2 regions of the Collinsella sp. SGI.095 genome follow, and region 2 is predicted to be linked to the other one. Evidence: predicted binding sites of a transcription regulator. Region 2 holds the regulator's gene; the other holds the start of a gene.
The links. The regulator NrdR, encoded in region 2, represses ribonucleotide reductase genes. The targets are predictions, from matches to a motif close to AAACACNATATATNGTGTTT.

Region 1 (7,465 bases), on a different contig from region 2:
TGCCATCGTCCTCGACAATGCGAATCTCGCCGTCATAGCCGCACACCTGGCAGTAATCGCTCTTGGTGTTGAGCTCGGCGTACATGATGTTGTCGTAGATGTACTGCATTACGCGAATGACCGCCTTGAGGTTGTCCTGCATGTTGGGAACCTCAACGTAGGAGATAGCACCGCCCGGCGAAAGCTGCTGGAACATGCCCTCAAACTTAAGCTTGTCGAAGGCATCGATCTCCTCGGACACGTGGACGTGATAGCTGTTAGTAATGTAGCCCTTGTCCGTCACGCCCGGGATAATGCCGAAACGGCGCTGCAGGCACTTGGCGAACTTGTAGGTCGTCGACTCAAGCGGGGTGCCGTACAGCGAGAAGTCGATATCGCTTTCGGCCTTCCACTCGGCGCACTTGTCGTTCATGTGCTGCATGACGGCCATGGCAAACGGCGTGCCCTCCTTCTCGGTGTGGCTGTGGCCCGTCATGTACTTGACGCACTCATACAGACCGGCGTAACCCAGGCTAATGGTGGAATAGCCGCCCACGAGCAGCTTGTCGATCGTCTCGCCCTTCTTAAGGCGCGCCAAGGCACCGTACTGCCAAAGAATCGGCGCAGCATCCGAAAGCGTGCCCATCAGGCGCTCATGACGGCACAGCAGGGCACGGTGGCACAGCTCAAGGCGCTCATCGAAGATCTTCCAGAACTTGTCCATGTCCTGATGCGAGCTCAGCGCGACATCGGGCAGGTTGATGGTCACAACACCCTGGTTAAAGCGACCATAGTACTTAGGCTTGGTCGGGTCATAGTTCAGAGCGTTGGCGACATTGTTAAAGCCGTTGCCCGAACGGTCGGGCGTCAGGAAACTGCGGCAACCCATGCAGGTATAGCAATCGCCGTTGCCGGCGGTCTCGCCCTTAGACAGCTTGAGCTCGCGCATCTTCTTCTCGGAGATGTAGTCGGGCACCATGCGCTTGGCGGTGCACTTGGCGGCGAGCTTGGTCAGATAGAAGTACGGCGAATCCTCGCGGATGTTATCGTCCTCGAGCACGTAGATGAGCTTGGGAAACGCCGGGGTGATCCACACGCCGGCTTCGTTCTTAACGCCCTCATAGCGTTGACGAAGCGTCTCCTCCACAATCATGGCAAGGTCGTGCTTCTCCTGGGGCGTACGGGCCTCATTGAGATACATAAAGACCGTCACGAACGGCGCCTGGCCATTCGTGGTCATAAGGGTCACGACCTGATACTGAATCGTCTGGACGCCGCGACGAATCTCATCGCGCAGGCGTTCCTCAACGACCTCGCGAACCTTCTCGGCAGATGCCGAAACACCGAGCTCCTCAAGCTCGCGAGCGACCTCGCCGCGAATTTTTTGACGGCTCACCTCAACGAACGGGGCGAGATGGGTCAGCGAAATAGACTGACCGCCGTACTGGGAGGAAGCAACCTGGGCGATAATCTGCGTCGCGATGTTGCAGGCGGTCGAGAAGCTGTGCGGCTTCTCGATCAGCGTGCCCGAGATAACGGTGCCGTTCTGGAGCATGTCCTCCAGGTTCACCAGATCACAGTTGTGCATGTGCTGGGCAAAGTAATCCGAATCGTGGAAATGGATCAGACCCTCATTATGGGCATCCACGATCTCCTGGGGCAGCAGCACGCGTTGGGTCAGGTCCTTGGAAATCTCGCCGGCCATATAGTCGCGCTGAACGGAATTGACGGTCGGATTCTTATTGGAGTTCTCCTGCTTAACCTCTTCGTTATTGCACTCGATCAGCGACAGGATCTTGTCGTCGGTCGTGTTCTTTTGGCGCTTCAGGCTCTGAACATAACGATAGATGATGTAGCGGCGAGCGACCTCGTAGCAGTCGAGACGCATGATCTCGTCCTCGACCAGATCCTGGATCTCCTCGACCGATACGGTATGGCCGGCCTTCTCACATGCCTCGGCGACGTTTTGCGCCGCATAGATCACCTGGCGGTCGGTAAGACGAGAGCCCTCCTCGACCTCCAAGTTGGCGGCGCGAATCGCATTGACGATCTTATCGATGTCAAAGGCAACCTCGGTGCCGCTGCGCTTGATGATCTTCATCCTCTTGCCTCTTTCGCGTCGTAATCCCATTGCGCTTCAGAGCCAAACGATGCCTGGCAGGGCTTGTCCCTGTCTTGCGGCGCCGTCGCGCAATCTGTGTTCTCGATAAACCATAGGTCCTCATGCGGACAATCCTCGCGGCCGATCAAGCGGCTCAAAGGCGTGTCCAAATGGGACGAACAAGGTCTTCGTTCTCTGTCCGCTATCTATCATACGACAAAGACGCCTCTATATCCTGTATTCTTTTTTTAGGTCAAACACAACATATAGTGTTTCAGCAGGTCAAAGCAATTGGTCATTTTACAGACGCATTAATTATGAGGGTTTCTTGGCAAGTCGGTAAAACGTTAGCAACGCGGCTACCTGCAAGGCAGTTATAAAACCCCCTAGTCAAGCCGCCGACAAATCCTACCAAAACCAAGCCGATCACGCGAAAAGAATCCAAAAGATTATGCTTGACCAACATGTTGCGGTCGAATGCCGGCGGACGGAGCGACGGGGCTGCAAACGCTCGGAAGACTACAGCCCCGACACCCCGTCCGCCGGCATTCGATAGGCGAGGAGCTATTAGTTCTCTTCGCGAGCTATCATGCGGCCGAGAGCCGCTGTAAAGGGATCGAGCAGCACGCCGGCGATAACCACAAAAGCCCACCCCTTTGTGACAAGGCCCGCCCAGCGCGCGAAGAACATACGGCCTTCAATCGTTCCGAATCCTCCCTGGAAGGCAATCTCGCCAAAACCGATCACCATAAAAGATTGCGCGGGGGTCAACCATGGAAACGCGGGCGACGTGCACGGTTATGATCAAAATAATCATCTCCCACGAGACCAAGAGGCCAATAACGACAAATTATGCTGGGCAGCAAATGCAACGTGAAAAAGCGACCGAGGTCGATAATTTGACGGCATATTATGTGTGTTTATAACAAAACAGTCCAGAAGCAAAGCCTCTGGACTGCGAACATTTGGTGGGCGTTACAAGATTTGAACTTGTGACCTCTTCCGTGTCAGGGAAGCGCTCTCCCCCTGAGCTAAACGCCCAAATGGAGCGGACAACGGGGCTCGAACCCGCGACCCCAACCTTGGCAAGGTTGTGCTCTACCAACTGAGCCATGTCCGCTTACAGGGATTAATCTTACGTGATACCCGCATCCTATGCAAGAACTTTTTTTTGAAAAGTTTTGCGACGCTCTCGCGAACCTCACGAAGACATCAGCCACCTCAAAAAGGCCGAGCTCCTCACCCTGATACACGTATGCCGAGCCCGGAAGCGCCAGCTCAAGCAAAAGGGCCGCCCGCGCGCGGCGCTCGCCGAGTTCACGGTCCTCGTCATAAGACGACCCGTCGCGTAAGAGCCAGTCGAGCGAAATCTGGTGGTAGCGCGTCGCCTTGATTTGCGGCAGGGCATAGCGCGTCGCCACTCGCGATAGATCTCGTGGACCTCGTTGCGGTCCCACAGCGGATGGGTGCCGTCGTCAACCATGTCATCGCCCTCGGCGAGATGCCACCGGTCTAGGTCATCGCGGTCGAGGTCCTTGGCGAGACCGTGCGCCACATCAATGCGAAAGCCATCGACGCCTCGATCGCTCCAAAACGTCAGGACGTCGCAAAAGAACGCATGAACCTCGGGGCATGACCAGACAAAGTCCGGCTGCTCGGGCGTAAACATATGCAGATACCACTGACCGTCCGCAACACGCGTCCAGGCGGGGCCTCCAAAGTTGGCATTCCAATTGGTGGGAGGCAGCTCGCCATGTTCGCCGCGACCATCGCGGAAGATATAACGGGCGCGCTCGGGCGATCCGGGGCGGGCGGCAAGAGCGGCTTTGAACCAGGGGTGCTGGTTGGATGAATGATTGGGCACGATGTCGACGATGACCTTGATGCCGCGCGCGTGAGCCGCAGCGACCATGTCATCGAAGTCGTCAAGCGAGCCGAGACGTGGGTCGACATCGCAGTTATCCGCCACATCATAGCCACCATCGACAAGAGGCGATGGGTAAAACGGGCTCAACCAGATGGCCTCGATGCCCAGCCGCTCAAGATAGTCCATCTGCTGGGTAATGCCCGCGATGATACGCCCAAAGCTGTTATTAGCGGCAAACAACGCCACAGCCACGCCCCAAGACGCTCGCTCCCTCTCGGCTTCGGGCCTCCCGGGACGAATCGACCGATTAGTGAAAAGAACGGAAAACCCACTCCCCCGGTCACGACAGCGAGCGGGCTCCGGGTGCCCCAGGTTGCCGCGAAAGAGGAGGGAAGCGTACTTTATGTACGCGACCGACGATTGAGGGGCAAGATGGGGTGCCCGGGGCTCGCGCAGCGTCAACAAAAAAACGCGGTTCGTTAGAACCGCGTAAGATAGCTGGAGCGGACAACGGGGCATCCGCGTATCCGCTTCGCGGATCCGCACCGGCTTCGGCCGCCTGCCGGCGACCTCGCCAGCTCGCTACAAACGCTCCGCGTTTGCTTAACGCTCGCTCCCTCTCGGGTTCGAGCCTCTGCAATGGGTACGAAAAAGCCCGGCTACCCTGGTAGTCGGGCTGTTGTGCTTGGAGCGGACAACGGGGCTCGAACCCGCGACCCCAACCTTGGCAAGGTTGTGCTCTACCAACTGAGCCATGTCCGCATATGTAAAACAAAACGGGCGCCGGAGCGCCCGGATGTTGCCTGGAGGCGAAGCCCGGATTCGAACCGGGGGTAAAGGCTTTGCAGGCCTCTGCCTTACCACTTGGCCACTTCGCCGAAAAAGGACCGTTAAGAACGGTCCGGAAATGCAATGGAGCGGACAACGGGGCTCGAACCCGCGACCCCAACCTTGGCAAGGTTGTGCTCTACCAACTGAGCCATGTCCGCTTGCGGGTTATTAATTTACGCGAGTTATCCAAAAGACGCAAGTACTTTTTTCAAAAAAGTTGCCCAAAGCAAGTTTACGCAGGGAAATCATGTCGATCCAAGGCGCTAAGCGCACGATTCCAATGCCGAGCCAAACAGCTTCACCATCCGAACGCGTGTGCCGGCACCATCCGTGCGACGGGCAACCTCCACATTATCGACGAGCATGCGCATAAGCTTGATACCGCGTCCGCGTTCCTCGGATGCCATCGGTTCGCTCGCTCCATCGATAGAATAGCCAGCGCCTCGATCAAGCACCTCAAGCACAACACGGTCCCCATAGGCCTGAATCGTCAGGATGCAGCCAACACCGCCCGCATGGTCATATGCATTACCCAATGCCTCCCCCAACGCTAATGCGACGTCATAGCGCTCATCACGCCTCAGGGGAAGCGATTCGAGAATCTCGGCCACACGGTGCCGATAATACGGGAGATTCTCGATGCCTCGCTGCACCTTGACGCTCTTGCTCCATCGCGGCAACTCCCCCACCGGAATGGCGGGAATCGACTCCCGCACCGGACCCGCAACATGAAGGATGTCGACAAGTCGGGCAATCTCCAAAAAGCGAACGACCTCATCGGAGGCGTTAACAAGCGAAAGCAGCCCTTCTCGTCTCATAAGCTCTCTGGCACGCGTAAGCAAAAACGCCAAACCCGTCGAGTCGATAAAGCCCACGGTCTGGCAATTAATGACAACACGGCGCACGCCCCGGTCGATTAAATTATCCAACCGTCGGCGCAGCTCGGGCACCGAGGCGATATCGATATCGCCCGATGGCGTCAAAACCGCTATGTCATTCCACTCATTCATGCGACCATGGTTCCCCAAAAGAGCTCGCTCGATGCACACTTTTCTGCAACCGTTAGGATTCTGTATGCCCAACGTCGCGACCTACGATCGACCCCGTAAAAACTCAAGGGACACCAATGCAATGTCATCGTCCAGCGCCGAGTCGGTAAAGCGGTCAAGCTCGCCCAAGACCTTACCGCAGATGCCCGATACGCCCTCACCCGAAACAGAGAGTAGAAGGTCGCGCAGGCGCTGCTCGCCAAAGAAAGCACCCGAGCGGTCGCGTGCTTCGATCGTTCCGTCGGTATACATAAACAGCATGTCACCAGGATCGAACGTAAACACGCCCGTCTCGTACACCATGCTCTCAAAGGCACCAATCACGCCCGATTGGCACCCAAGGAGCTCCACTTCTCCCCCGCAGGTCTCTCCTCCGCCATGCGGCGTCGACGACGGCCTAATGACCATAGTGGGAGGATGTCCCGCAGAGCAATAGGTAGCGCGGCCCGCTTTAAGATCAATCTTGGCGATAAACGCCGTCACAAACGTCTCGACCCTCGAAAAGCCCATGAGCATGCTATTGAGCGAGCGGGCCATGCGAGCGGGTCCCGCACCCTCCCAGGCATAAGCCGTCAACGCCGTCTTGACGAGCGCCGACATCGACGCCGCCTCAATTCCTTTGCCGGAGACATCGCCCAATATCATAACGGCGCAATCGTCGGGAAGACGGATAAGCGTATAGAAGTCACCACCGACCAACGCCGAATTCGTTGCCGACAGGTATACCGAATCGGTTGCGATGCCCGGAACGTCGCCTAGCGAATTTCTCATGCCAATCTGAAGCGTCTGAGCGATATGACGCTCTTCACGCTTTTGAGACTCGCCCTCATAGATCAGCTCAAAGTCGTGTGCCAAATGCACCATGTAGTCGTATTCAAGGTCGTCGATTGGCTCCTGGCTGCCATCACGGAGCAGCAAAACGCGCCTCGTCGGTCCCTTGGCGATATCAGCGGGCACGATTGCATCGTTGCTTCGCGTACCATCCGCCTCCGAGTGGCAGCGCCCCGCCTCGATACCGGAGTCGACATAAAGTCCCTGACACGGCAGGCCGTGGGCTCTCAACCATGCGCCCATAGTCGTGGATTCGTCCACGCGCGTAAGGCGCACGTGCTTGAGGTCGTCGGCGCTCGTCCCACCCAGCACCGATGTCTCAAATCCATCGGAAATTGCCCCCAGGCGCGCCGCCGGCGTCGTGACAGAAAAGAAGAGTGACTCCGGATCGCCCGGCAATGCCACACGACTGCCGCCTTCAAAATCGATGACATAGGTTCCGAGGCCCGCATCATACTCCACGGGGCAGAAATGGCAACTGAGCACAGCGCAGATTTCGGTCGACACCGCACGCGAGGCGGCAATAGGATCATCGAGATAGGCAAACAACTCATCGCGCAGCACGTTGAGAGAACGGCCAAGCTCTGCCGTGCGACGTGAACGTAGACTCGATGCCATGCCGACTAGTTGGATGGAGAGGTAATCGCAAATGACCTCGAGCACGTTGACATCATAGGCAAGCGGCGCCTGCGGACGTTTCCAACCGACCTCCAACACACCGAGCACCTGAGTGCCATAAAACACGGGAAGACATATCTCGCTGCGGTATGGAGGCATATCTTGCACGCGTAGCAGGTGCTTAGAACG
Region 2 (7,465 bases):
GTTAATTCGCGCGCAGCAGGCGGCAAGATGGACCTGATCTTCTTACTGTTTGATCGCTATCTTGCAAGTAAACCGGATGCCTCCTTTGAGGAAGCCTGCGCCTACTTCGATAGCTTGGAGCAGAACAGCAAGATCCTCTTTAGTTTATGCAATTACGAAAACCTTGCGAAGGCCGGACGTATCCCCAAGGCGGCCGGTGTTATTGCCAACAAGCTCAACATCCGCATTTTGGGCACGGCGAGCGAAGCGGGCGAAATTGAACTCGTTGGGCATACGCGTGGCGAAAAGAAGATGCTCACCAAGATTGTCGACACCATGGAGGCCGAGGGTTTCACGGGCGGCGAGGTCATCATCGATCACGTTGAGAACGAAGCTGGAGCCCAGGCGCTTGCCGACCGCATTGTGGAGCACTGGCCAGGCTCCAAGACTATCATCATGCCCTGCAACGGCCTAGATTCCTATTACGCCGAGATGCATGGTCTCATCATCGGCTACGGCATGGGCGTGGCTTCGGGCCGATAAAGCTCAACCAAGCAAAAACGCGGACGGGACAAAGTGACTGATGGCTCTTTATCCCGCCCGCGTTATACGTCGCCTAGCTATTAAACCCATTGAACTTGAGGTAGCTCATCAGGTACGCCTTCGATACAAAAGACGAAACCGCACTGCGTACGAGCAGCGATTCGCGCGTAACCTGATGTGCGGTATCGGGCACGGGAGTCTGCTCAAGGGAAAAAGCCGCACGAATCGATGCCTCAAGTTGATCGACTACATAATCGAAGGCCGTCGGAGCGTCGTAGCTCAAGCGCTGAATATTAAAGAGCGCCTGAACCGCAGCGATGGGCAGCACCTGCTTAAAGATACAAATGGCAATGAGACGCGCAATCTGCTCACGGCCATACTGCTTTTTAACCGGAGCAGGAACGAGGCCGACCTTTACGTAGTTATTGATCATCGAAGGCGTGATAACGGGCTGCTCTACGCAAATCGAAAGCGGCTCCATCCACAGTGCAACATATTCAATAACCTGATCACGATAGAGTGTTACGTTGGGTAGCTGGTCATAGCGTGGCAGGCAGAGCGTATTGAGCTTGCGAACCATATCGGACTGAATAAATGCATCCGGCAGAACCGTCGGCTGAATATCCTCCGGCTTAATGCTGACCGATGTATCGGACATCGGGATAACATGTTTGACGTGGTTCATAAGAGACCTCCGTTCGTTTTCTATATTGTATTCTAGAATATCTAGTTTTGCATACCACATAGTCGCTAAGTAAAAGTGGTTGGACAGCACATTGACGCACCGTCCAACCACTTTGTATAAAGATAACAACCTTACATAAGATATATTATCGTACTTATCCTCGTAAGAAGGCGTATGCGCTGGTTGCCGCTATGGCTCCGTCCGAAACGGCGGTCACAACCTGGCGTAAACGCTTGGAACGGATATCGCCGGCAGCAAACAAGCCCGGCGTGCGCGTGGCCATCGAGTCGTCGGTAACGATACCGCCGTCAGGCGCCAGATCCACCAGATGCTGTACAAGCTCAGTATGGGGCTGTGTTCCGGCAAAGACAAAGATGCCAAACGAACCTGGATCGAAGGACTCGAAATAGGTATCACCAGTGGCGTTGTCCTTAAACGTGATAGTTGTAGGCATGGCCTCGCCCGATAGCTCCACAATACTAGTTTGGTACCTAACAGAAATATTATCTTTAGCGAGCACCTTTTGAACCACGCCATCGGGAGCACGGAACTGATCGCGGCGCAAGACGATGGTCACGCTGCTGGCAATTTCTGATAAGAACAGGGCTTCCTCGCAGGCAGCATTACCGCCGCCAATGACAAAGACCTGTTTGCCACGAAAGAACATGCCGTCGCACGTCGCACAATACGAAACGCCGCGACCGCGATACGTATCCTCGCCGATAAAGCCAGCAGAGCGCGGCGTGGCGCCCATGCAAGCGATAACACTCGAGGCCAGCGTATCGCCCGTATCGTGATGCACCGTAAACAGCGCCGCATCCGCATCGTAATCGATACCCGTAACCATGCTCCATACGACCTGCGCACCCAGGCCCTCTGCATGTTGCTGAAAACGCTCGCCGAGTTCGGCGCCGCTCAAGAGCGGAATGCCCGGATAGTTTTCGACCTCATTGGTTGTGGCGATCTGTCCTCCCGACATGCCCTGTTCAATCACGGTCGTCGTTAGATTGGATCGCGCAGCATAAATGGCTGCAGCATAGCCCGCTGGGCCGCCGCCGATAATCGCAACATCGATCGGCTGATGGGTAGTCATGGAGTGTCCTCTCATCGAAACATTGGCGTTCTTTGCGCTCATACCCAAATTTAGGAGAACATGACAGTCATGCACTACAATGATTCTTTGCGAAACAACGATGAAGGGGAGTTATCGATGGATCAAACGCAGATGGGCAATGACGCTCCCCTGCCCACGCAAAGCGCCCCCCAATCGGAGCAATTGATGCCGTCACCTGGACAAAAGCCCTTAGTGACCATTGTCCACGCATCGGTTGGTTCGGGACACAAAGCGGCAGCTAATGCTATCGCACAAGCATTCGAGCTTATACGCGGCACCAAGGGCATACCGCAGGATGTCGAAATTGAGGTCTTGGATATCCTCGATTTTGGACGCATAAAATTCGACGGCAACAAAACGGCCGCATCGTTTACCGGCGCTACACGCCCAATTTATGACTTGACCTGGCGATATACCCTTACCGGACACCTGCTTTGGGGCGGCGGCACGGCATGGTCGCGCATTATGTTCCCCGCATTTAACGAATACGTTCGCACTCGCAGGCCTATTGCCGTGGTCGCCACACATATCACGGCAGCCAACGTTGCGGTTGGTGCGCGCGTCATTACGGGCATCGACTATCCCGTCATTTGCGTGCCGACCGATTACGAGGTCGAGGGCTGGTGGCCCCATAAGGACACTGACTTATTCTGCGTGGCAAACGAGTTTATGGCCGAGACGCTCCGCCCACGCAAGGTTCCTGAGGCAAAGATACGCATTACGGGCATCCCTATTCGCGCCGGATTTGACACGGATTACAATCGTGAGGAAGAACTCGAGAAGTTCAATCTCCCTACCGACAAGACCATTGTGCTGGTAATGGCCGGCGCCAGTTTGCCTCAACCGTACGTTCGCTTTCGCGCGGCGATGGACCAAACCCTCCCCTTCCTCCGTAGCTTCGAGGACATGCACTTTGTCTTTTTGCCGGGCAAGGACACGGAATACGCTACGCGCCTGAAAACGCTCTTCGAAGCCATGAAACTCGAAAACGTCACGGTTCTTGACTATGTCGATGACATGGCAGCGCTCATGCACGGCTGCGATCTGGCAATTCTCAAATCGGGCGGACTCACTGTTACCGAATGCCTGTGTGCACACCTGCCGATGATTCTGTTGGGCAAGTCCTATGGCCAGGAAAAGGCCAACACCACCATGCTCACCGACTTGGGCGCCAGCATGCATGTCACCACCGCACGCGAGCTCATCGTGACGCTGCGCCATCTCCACGATCATCCCGAGTCGCTCAAGGCACTGCTCATCAATGGCGAAGTGCTACGCCGTCCACACGCGGCCGAGGACATCGCCATCGCAACCATGGAGCTTGCAGGCAAGCCCCAAAAGCGCAAACGAGCCTTCTGCCGCTTCTACTGGGGCGGAAAACCCGCGCATATCCGCTAGGGTCTTAATGTCCGCTTACCCGCGGGAGGCCCCTATATATCATCCCATGCTCAAACATTCTCGCTTCGCTGCGAAACTGCGCGTGGGACGATATATAGGCGGGTCGGGCCGGTCAGCGGACAGTACGTAAACGACTAAGCGACGCCGCTAGAACCGAAACCGCCGGCTCCTCGGTCGGTTTCGTCTAGTTCATCTACCTCCACGAGATTGACCGTGGGAACCTCTTGGATGACGAGTTGAGCGATTCGGTCGCCCTTGTTAATCTGGATTTCATTGGATGGATCCAGGTTGATAAGGATGACTTTAAGCTCTCCTCGGTAGTGGGCGTCTATAAGACCGGGCGTGTTGACTATAGACAGACCCTGCTTAATAGCCAGGCCACTGCGAGGCTGAACGAAGCCAGCGTATCCATCGGGCAGCGCGATCGCAAGGCCGGTAGAGACCAAGCGTCGCTCGAAGGGCTTAAGGGTACAGTCCTCATTGGCACGGAGGTCCAAACCGGCATCTGTAGGATGGGCGTATTTGGGAAGCTCGATCGTAGGGTCGAGACGCTTAATGTTGACCGTAATGTTGGACATAAAATCACCTTAACTTGTCGAGCTCTTGCAAAAACTCATCGATGTCTTTGAAATCGCGATAGACCGAGGCAAAGCGAATGTAGGCCACCTTGTCGATCTTGGCCAAGCGCTTAAGCACCATGTCGCCCAGGTCGTGGGACGTAACAGCCGTCAGCGTACGGGAACGTAGCTCCACCTCGATGTCATCGATGAGCTCATTGAGCTTTTTCGTGTCGATGTCGCGCTTAATCGTAGCGCGCATTAAGCCGACCAGCAGCTTATTGCGATCGAACCGCTGCCTTGACCCGTCAGATTTGATGACCTCGATGGGGTCTTCGCATCGCTCGAATGTTGTGAAGCGATAGTTGCACGAACAACATTCACGGCGGCGTTTAATGGTGTTATTAGATTCCTGCATACGGGAATCGACAACACGGGTATGTGCATTGCCGCATCTGGGACAGCGCATGGTACCTCCTCCAAAACGATAACAAGGGTACCATGTACCGGTGTTTAAATCTTACGAACGCGCAGGAACTTTAAGAACGTCACCCGCATCGAGTGACCCATGCTCCAGATGATTGACACTGCGAATTATGTCAGAAGTCTCCTGCGTAGAAAGACCGTCAACGGAATGCTCCTGAGCAAGCGACCACAAGGAATCGCCAGACTGAACACGGACGGTCTCATAGGTAACGTTAGATGCCGACTCGGCATATGCGGCGTGACGAGCGCTGAAGATCGAGGTAGCAAGTACAAAGAAGAGCGTGAGCGCAACGGCCAGGGCGACAATCGTCGAGGCCTTCAGAGCAACGGGGGCCGAAGTCGTGGCGACGCACTGGCTGCGGACGGGCTTGCCAGGCAGTGTTTGAAAACCAGATCGGCCGCCTTTGACAACCGTGAAAGCCGGCGCCGCAGGCGTCTCGAGCTTAAGGGCGAGGTTTCCCTGGACCATATCCGTTGCATTCATCATGTTCTCCTCTCGCGTTTTTTTGACGAGAACTGTTTTATCAAGGCGCGAGGACAAAAAAGTCTAGCGCGGGAACGAGTGTTCGGTTATTATTATCTTCGAACAGTTGTTCCTGTCAAGCAAACATAGAACATTTGTTTGGGTTAGGTAGAGAGGAATCCCTGATGGCTCGCAAAATTACCAAGCGACAGCAGCAGATTTACGACTTCATCAAGGAGTATCAGCAGGAAAAGGGCTATCCGCCCAGCGTGCGTGAGATGGCTTCGGCTGTGGGTCTTTCCTCCCCTAGCACCGTACATGCACATCTCTCCGCTCTGGAAGCACGCGGCCTGCTCAAACGTGACGCCACCAAGCCTCGTGCCCTAGAGCTCTTTGACGAGGACGGAGCCTCCGTCTCCATCTCAAAGTCCGATGAGCCCACGGCACCCCGCGGAACCGTATCGCTACCCCTCGTGGGCCGTGTCGCCGCGGGGATCCCCATCCTTGCCGAGCAGAATATCGAGGACACCTTTACCATCCCGACCGAGATCGCAACGGACCAGGGGTCTTTTATCCTCGAGGTCCACGGTAATTCGATGATTAACGTCGGTATCCTTAACGGCGACTATATCATCGTTCGCGAACAGAAGAGTGCCATGAATGGCGAGATCGTTGTGGCCATGATCGATGGCTCCGCAACGGTCAAAACGTTCTACAAAGAGCAGGGACGAGTTCGCTTGCAGCCCGAAAACGACACCATGGAGCCCATCTATGCGACAAATCCGACGATCCTGGGCAAGGTTGTTGGATTGATGCGCCGGTTCTCGTAATGCAAAACCGCATCACGGTCTTTGATACCATTCGCGGATTTACCATGCTGTCGATGGCAGGATTTCATGCTTGCTACGATCTTGCCTATCTTTATGGTTGGGATATTCCCTGGTTTACTCAGACCATCTTCCAAGACATCTGGCGTGCCAGCATCAGTTGGGTATTTTTGTTTATTGCCGGCTGGATGTGCACCCTCTCGCGCAACAACATAAAGCGTGCCGCTAAATATGCCGCTGCCGCTTTTGTTGTATGGGTCGCGACGACGCTCGTCTCAGTCGATGACTCGGTGAACTTCGGCATCATGTTCTGCATGGCGGCCTGCACCGCCATTGTCGCGCTCGCGCGTCCAGTGATTGTTAAAGTGCCGTCGGTATGGGGTATAGCAATTTGCCTCACACTTTTTGCCCTTACCTGGAGCATTCCTAAAACGGTTTATCCTATCCCCTATTTAGCTTGGCTGGGTTTCCCAGGTCCAGACTTTGTCTCTGGTGATTACTATCCAGTCATACCATTCTTATTTATGTACCTTGCAGGCTTCTTTGCCGCCCACACGACTCAGGAAGCAAACTATGAGGCGCCGGGATGGGCCTATGCGAATCCCATCCCGGCGCTCGCAAGTCTCGGGCGCCATGCGCTGCCGTTCTACCTGCTTCATCAACCGGTTATCTTGGGTGTACTGGAGCTGATTTACTCTGTTCGATAACGCTCGAGACGCGGTGCGATACGGGCTGGAAGCTTTGCCACAATACGAACGCCGTCCTCGAGGTATTCCTCGTGCAGAAGGGTTCCCTGTTCGTGCACGAGCGTGATTAACGCGCCCTCTCGATACGGGATATCGGCCGAGAGCAACACGTCCGTAGCGGCCGCTTCACGAGCGATGCGGTCCACTAAGTCATCAAGGCCCTCACCCGTCTGAGCCGAGAACAATACCGCCTCGGGATAGCGCCGGCGAAAGCTCAAGCGGTCGACGCTATCGAGCAGATCGATTTTATTGAACACGGTAAGCGTCAGGCGCTCACCGGCACCAATCTCGTCAAGGACGCGATCAACCGCCTCAAGCTGACGCTCGTAATCCTCATCGGAAGCATCCACAACTTTAAGAACCAAATCGGCGCCGAGCACCTCGGAAAGCGTAGATTTAAACGCGTCGACCAGGCCATGGGGCAGCTTTTGAATAAAGCCAACGGTATCAGTGATCGTCATGCCACGGCCACCGGGTAAATGATACGAACGCGTCGTAGGATCGAGCGTGGCAAACAGCTTATCCTGCGAAAGTACCGTGGATCCCGTCAATCGATTAAGCAACGTCGACTTGCCGGCATTGGTGTAGCCAGCCAACGCTACGCGAAACGCCGGCGATTCAATACGGCTTTTCGATTGCACATCACGACGTTGTTCAACCTGTTTCA

Region 1: a site for NrdR is predicted at 2,336-2,355, ahead of nrdD (anaerobic ribonucleoside-triphosphate reductase). Genes of this name have one in related genera too.

Annotation. Positions count from the first base shown of each region.
Region 1 covers NZ_JBNPNG010000005.1:87,920-95,384, forward strand. Annotated here, with positions in the region: gene nrdD (anaerobic ribonucleoside-triphosphate reductase) at 1-2,080, opposite strand, end outside; gene ACQRCA_RS03475 (hypothetical protein) at 2,648-2,830, opposite strand; tRNA gene ACQRCA_RS03480 (tRNA-Val) at 3,047-3,121, opposite strand; tRNA gene ACQRCA_RS03485 (tRNA-Gly) at 3,125-3,200, opposite strand; gene ACQRCA_RS03490 (alpha-amylase family glycosyl hydrolase) at 3,282-4,193, opposite strand; tRNA gene ACQRCA_RS03495 (tRNA-Gly) at 4,634-4,709, opposite strand; tRNA gene ACQRCA_RS03500 (tRNA-Cys) at 4,752-4,825, opposite strand; tRNA gene ACQRCA_RS03505 (tRNA-Gly) at 4,861-4,936, opposite strand; gene ACQRCA_RS03510 (anti-sigma factor antagonist) at 5,042-5,788, opposite strand; gene ACQRCA_RS03515 (GAF domain-containing SpoIIE family protein phosphatase) at 5,870-7,465, opposite strand, start outside.
Region 2 covers NZ_JBNPNG010000001.1:99,176-106,640, forward strand. Annotated here, with positions in the region: gene ACQRCA_RS00455 (DegV family protein) at 1-522, shown strand, start outside; gene ACQRCA_RS00460 (DUF1836 domain-containing protein) at 596-1,207, opposite strand; gene ACQRCA_RS00465 (NAD(P)/FAD-dependent oxidoreductase) at 1,362-2,300, opposite strand; gene ACQRCA_RS00470 (MGDG synthase family glycosyltransferase) at 2,487-3,719, shown strand; gene dut (dUTP diphosphatase) at 3,854-4,297, opposite strand; gene nrdR (transcriptional regulator NrdR) at 4,302-4,745, opposite strand; gene ACQRCA_RS00485 (LysM peptidoglycan-binding domain-containing protein) at 4,797-5,246, opposite strand; gene lexA (transcriptional repressor LexA) at 5,411-6,055, shown strand; gene ACQRCA_RS00495 (heparan-alpha-glucosaminide N-acetyltransferase) at 6,055-6,759, shown strand; gene hflX (GTPase HflX) at 6,744-7,465, opposite strand, start outside.